DNA from 2 places in the Peribacillus sp. NPDC097895 genome. Region 2 is predicted to be linked to the other one. Evidence: riboswitches for the same ligand, from Rfam matches in the RefSeq annotation. Region 2 holds a riboswitch; the other holds the start of a gene.
What was found. A riboswitch is a leader RNA that binds a small molecule or an ion and turns the genes downstream of it on or off. The one in region 2 is predicted to bind lysine.

Region 1: it holds a riboswitch for lysine, as region 2 does, so the genes downstream of both, dapA (4-hydroxy-tetrahydrodipicolinate synthase) here and ACQKMH_RS17175 (amino acid permease) in region 2, are expected to answer to the same signal.

The regions. Positions count from the first base shown of each region.
Region 1 covers NZ_JBNNSH010000001.1:1,308,923-1,312,087, reverse strand. Annotated here, with positions in the region: partial or broken gene ACQKMH_RS06300 (threonine ammonia-lyase) at 178-739, opposite strand; lysine riboswitch at 1,041-1,219, shown strand; gene dapA (4-hydroxy-tetrahydrodipicolinate synthase) at 1,355-2,251, shown strand; gene ACQKMH_RS06290 (hypothetical protein) at 2,608-2,817, opposite strand.
Region 2 covers NZ_JBNNSH010000003.1:173,661-176,825, reverse strand. Annotated here, with positions in the region: gene ACQKMH_RS17180 (glycoside hydrolase family 13 protein) at 1-64, shown strand, start outside; gene ACQKMH_RS17175 (amino acid permease) at 115-1,566, opposite strand; lysine riboswitch at 1,663-1,847, opposite strand; gene ACQKMH_RS17170 (LacI family DNA-binding transcriptional regulator) at 2,090-3,052, opposite strand.

The DNA.
Region 1 (3,165 bases), on a different contig from region 2:
TACTCATTTTTTCGCTATCGATTATTAAAATCGACGGTTCTTTTTTATTAATCTCTCCTTATGAATAGGATACTAAATAAAATTGAAAGAATGAATATATTAGTATTTAAATCTGTAAAACTGGGAAATTGATACGGTATTGCATCTTAAATAAAAGGACTGGATCTAAGGATTTTCAGAAAGGGTAACAAATACATCTGTTAGATTAGGAAGATCCTCTAACAATTCCAAGCCAATTGTTCCTTGTCCAGCTATGACGTGAAGATCATCAAATGGCTGAATCACCGTTAATCCTTTCCCTCTTTCCAGTTCATAGCAATGCTCTCCTGCGGCATCTTGGCTATCACCAACTATCTCAATTTGAGCTCCCAGGCTTTTTAATGAATCTACTTTTGCTTTTGGTATTCGATTTGAAATGCAAACAACAGCATCAATCCCTAGTTTTTTTGCTACATATGCTACAGCCATACCATGGTTTCCATTTGAAAACGTTGCAACCCCACGTTTTTTTCTTCCTCACTCAAGCTGAGTATCTTATTGGCGGCTCCCCTTACTTTAAATGCTCCAACCTCATGAACATTTTCAAGCTTTAAAAAACCAGGACGTCCAATTTTTTCAATAGTATCGTAGATTGAATCAATGGTGTTCTACTTACAATTGAAGCGATTCGTTTTCTTGCTTCCCAAACGTCACCGATTTTCATATCTTTTCTTTCCTTTATTAGTTTTGTATTAGTCATGTTGTCCTCCCCTCCTTGATCATAATTCTAGGTATTCATAAGATAAATACTAATTCCTTCTATAAGATATATCAATTGTCAAAACTGACTATAAAAGGATGAAACTTTTCATACAGTTTTTATAAAGCTATTAATGTTGAGTTTATTTAATACTAAAAAAGATGAATCCAGCCCAAAACCGTAGCCATTGCCATCGATTATCCATGTATTCTTAAAAAAAAATCTAAATTCCCCTTGCAACAGAAAGGATTCTCTGTTATATTACAGACAATTAAATATTTTCTTACTTCATACTTTTTGAAGTGAGGATAGAGGAGCAAAGACCATTAGTACACAGTTTGAGGAGAATGAGATCCTATGACTATTGTGGAAAGGGGAATTTGCCGAAGCGGAAAGAATCTCATGTTCTTGAAGCTGGTTCTGCTATTGAATAAATACAGGACTGTCATATAGGAAACTATATGGAGGGCTATCTTACGCACCGAAACGATTTTTTTGATAAATATTGTTTCTACTGCAGCAGCGAATCCTCGTTGTTGCTTTTTTGCGTTTACTCCTTAATGGCCCTAATCACCTCTCAATTTTCCAAAAAAATATACAAAAGGGTGTGAAGTTATGAATTTTGGCCAAGTGTTAACTGCAATGGTTACCCCGTTTAATCATAATGATGAGGTTGATTTTTATGCTACGAGAACTCTAGTAAATTATTTAATTGCTAATGGTTCTGATGGATTAGTTATAGCTGGTACGACTGGAGAGTCTCCTACATTAACAACAGAAGAGAAAATAGATTTATTCAAAGTTGTTGTAGAAGTTGTTGATGGAAGAGTTCCAGTCATAGCTGGAACTGGCTCAAATAACACGAAAGCTTCTATCAGCTTAACAAGGCAAGCTGAGGCAGCAGGAGTCGACGGAATTATGCTCGTTACCCCATACTATAACAAGCCGTCTCAAGAAGGATTATTTCAGCACTTTAATGCTATTGCCCAATCAACATCATTACCAGTAATGCTTTATAATATCCCAGGACGAAGTGTTGTAAACATGTCAGTAGAGACGATTGTTCGTCTCTCAAAAATTAACAACATTGTGGCAATAAAAGAAGCAAGTGGTGACTTAGATGCCATGGCACAAATCATTAGCGAAACAACGAGTGATTTTACCTTGTACAGCGGCGATGATGGGTTAACCTTACCGGTTTTAGCCATCGGTGGAACAGGCATTGTTTCGGTTTCTTCACACATAATTGGTAATGAAATGCAAGAAATGATTAATAGCTTTAAAAATGGTGATGTCCGTGGTGCTGCTTCCATACATCGTAACCTTCTTCCAATGATGAAAGCATTATTTGCTGCACCAAACCCATCACCGGTAAAATCAGCATTAAATATGCGAGGGTTAAATGTTGGAGGTGTCCGCTTACCATTGCTCCCTTTAAACAACGAAGAAAAAACAGCTCTACAAATAGCTCTACAACCTAGTAACGTAGAATCTGTGTTGTTAAAAAATTAAAGCGAGGTATAATACCGACTTTCTAATTAAAGACCATAATAAACGGGATATGTTTTTAAAAGCAGTGCAACTTCGAAAGAAGTGCACTGCTTTTAAATCGTTGCACGACTCAAGGGCTAAACTAGTAGAAATAGCTAGTGGTTATAAACTCAACGTTATTATTGAGTCAACTGAACCAGCATTAATTATAGATCCTGACCTTTAAGTCACCGCGATTTCCTTTAACTCATCGATTTCTTTGTTGTCCTTCATACCCTTCCACTAAATTATTGAAATAGGTCTCTTGTTTAGTTGTTTTAGCTAAAGCTTCTGACATTATAATACTCTTGCAAACATCTTGATTGAAGACTAGTTTTTTATTGTCCCTTCCTGATTTCAGCTTCGCCATAAACGAATTCACCAGTGAGTTCAATTTTATCTGGTGCATTTTTAATTAGACTCTTCCATGACGAAAAAATACTTATTAAAGTTTTAGAAAACTGCTTATCAAAAAGGGTTACTCCATGATTGTTAATACCTCTGCCAATTGGAGTTCCTCGGAATGATGGGTTTTTAGTTGAATCCATTCTGATAAGTCCATAATGTATTGAATCAAATCATCAATTATTACAACACTGTCAATGACACTTTTGTTTTTTTTCTCTATGCATCCAAAAATCTTTTATATCAGTTGTCTTAGAAATAAGATAAAACTCATGATCCATGCTCATGTTTTCCTCCTTAAAATAAGTCCTCGTTGGGTCTTATTTTAGCATTCCTTATGCAACTAACCTGCCCCGTTCGTTCAAAAAGCAAAAAGGCCACCAAATGGCAGCCCCGGACCTAACTAACGACCTGTTAGTTCATTTATAATAGGTGTATTCAACGCTTTAGTGGCTATTTCAGGAAAAATAGCCGCAACACCTCTGAATGCC
Region 2 (3,165 bases):
GGAAGAGGGGATCTCCATCAAACCTCTGCGTCCATATGAATGTCGTGTTTATCATTTGAAATGAAAAAAGTCCATGGTCTCCTTCATTTGAGGAGACCATGGACTTTTTACGTATTATTTTGATTTAAGATCACATTCCTCAAGGGGAATGATTTTCGTTTTGTGCTTAATTTTATAACCGAACCATAGGACGAAGAATAGAATCAAGCCAATGTAGGAAACGAACATTGAATTCCAGTCAATCCCGTTGCTGCTGAAAGCCTGATAGCCTTGCCCAATGATAATGATAATACATAGAACAAGTGCGAATATTGGCCCGAATGGGAAGCCTTTGGCCCTGTATGGTAAAGCATTCAAATCAAGGCCTTGAGCTGCGTAGGCTTTGCGGAACCGATAGTGGGCAAGAGCTATCCCGACCCATGTTACGAATCCAGCCATACCTGAAGCATTCAATAACCAAATATAAACGACACCATCTCCGAAAAATGAAGCTAAGAATGCAACGCAGCCAACTAAAGAAGTTAGGATAAGTGCATTCACGGGTACTCCTCTTTTATCTAACTTTCCAAGGAATTTCGGCGCTTTCCCATCACGTGCCAAGTCCCAGAGCATACGAGTTGAAGCGTACATGCCAGAGTTACCGGCAGAGAGTACGGATGATAAAATGATCGCGTTCATGATGGATGCTGCAAATGCAAGGCCAGCACGTTCAAATACGAGCGTGAATGGACTGACGGCAACATCTTGACTCAATAAACGTGAATCAGTAAACGGAATGATCATACCAATTACAAAAATGGCAAGGATATAGAATAAAATGATACGCCAGAAAACGGATCTGATCGCTTTTGGGATATTTTTTTCTGGATCTTCGCTTTCACCAGCCGTCACTCCAAGCAATTCCGTTCCTTGGAACGAGAAACCGGCAGCCATGAAAACGCCTAAGATCGTGAAGAAACCACCGTTAAAGGGGCCATCGCCCATAGTGAAATTTGAAAAACCAATTGGGTCATTCCCACCCATGATTCCAAGAATGATCAGAACCCCAGTGATCAAGAAAATGACGACTGTCACGACTTTGATCATAGCAAACCAGAACTCGGTCTCGCCAAAACCTTTAACGGACATATAATTAATAAGAAACATAATGATTAACGCGATGCCACTCCAGATAAAGGAAGGACTATCAGGAAACCAGAACTTCATAATTAAGACAACGGCTGCCAATTCGGCGGCAATGGTGATTGCCCAGTTATACCAGTAGTTCCAACCAATCGCAAAGCCGAAAGATGGATCGACGAATTTGGAAGCATAAACACGGAATGAACCGGCTACCGGCATGAACGATGCCATTTCTGCGAGACTTGTCATTAAATAATAAACCATGATACCGATGACCGCGTATGCCACCAAGGCACCGCCAGGTCCGGCCGAATGAATCGCACCGCCACTTGCTAAAAATAAACCTGTTCCAATCGTTCCACCTAATGAAATCATCATTAAGTGCCGCGCTTTCAGGCTCCTTTTCAATTCAGTAGGGCTTGATGCTTTTTGTGAATTTGACAATTGATGTTACACTCCTTTTTATTGGAAGGGAACGAAATATAAAAAAACAGCAGTCGAAAAAGATCGACGGCTGTTTATAATAAACCCGTTTATCCTTCCGAAGATAGCTCCCCACGCTTTTAGAAAAAACGTGACAGTGATGTTCCTGTTCGGTAACACCGCCAGCAAGGATATACATGGAATATACCCAAACTTCGGCAACTTATCCTTTCAAACGGAGTCTTGAATTTTCCAGAATCTCGTCCGTTTTACTTTTATAAGCTGCAGCCTCTAACTCATCGGTAAATGAGGAAGTATTCAATTTTCTTAAATCGTCGCGCCAGCATAGTTGACGTCGTACGATCTTACTCAAGATATTCTTGAAATCGTTAAATGATTGCTAGTAATTGAGTAAACTTTACTATATCAAAATTATAAAATATTCTAATAGATATCGCAATCATTATTTTATGTGGTTATTTTTTCCTAGTTCTAAAAGGATTGGAAAAAGGAAATAATCAAATTGCGACATACAAAAATAACATTAAACGGTCTTTCTTTTTATAAGGGCGTAGTCCAGCTTCACATGTTTGATTACTTCAGGATTCTCAAATAGATCCACTGCCATTTTCCCGATCCATTCCAGCGGCAAGGAAATGGTCGTGATGTCAAGCAGCTCACTAAGGCTATCATTATTGAAGCCGAGGATGGCGACATCGTTTGGAACTGTTATTCCCGATTTCTTAGCAGTAAGAATGAATCCTGCAGCCGTGTCATCATTAGTGATGATGAGGGCTTCCGGTTTATCCATCATCGAATTCCACTCCTGAAACAATTGTTCACCGTCTTTGATGTGATAGCTTCCTTCAAACAGCCATTCTTTATTGTTTATAAGTTGATGATTTCTCATGATATCATTAAAGGCCTTTGTTCGAAGAAAACTGTTCCTGCTCTTTTTACGGCCGAGACTGTAACCAATTTTCTTATATCCTTTAGCAATCACGTATTCAAGGGCACAGGAAAAGGCTGCATAATGATCTATGCTGATCGACGATAACTCAGCCTGGGCTGTATCTTCACATAAAATAATCGGACCGTATCTTTGATAATCCAATAGGACTTTCATTTCCGAAATTCTTGAACAAACGATAATGCCATCAAGTTGCTTCATTTGCAGCATATTCAACGCCTGAATTTCTTTCTCTCTTTCATAATGGGTTTCAAAGATGACTATATGGCAGCCTATTGCGTTAGCCTGCTTAGTAATTCCGTGCACGATTGCCCCGTAATAGGGGTGATTGGTGAAAGGGATGATAATGCCGATAAGATTCGTTTTTCCCTTTGAAAGATGAATGGCATTGATGTTTCTTGAGTAATTCAAGCGATCGATGGCTTGTAAAACGCTCTCTCTTTTATCAGGGCTTACATATGGATGATTATTCAATACGCGAGACACTGTTGAGACAGATACACCTGCAAATTGAGCGATTTCTTTAATATTTGTCATGGGATCACCGTTTTTTCTTTTTTTATATTGTATCGTATGAAACCCATTTCAGAGCAAGGGAGCAGAATAAGGCTACTGAAGGTTTTTACAGAAAGGGTCTTGTTCTGGTATGG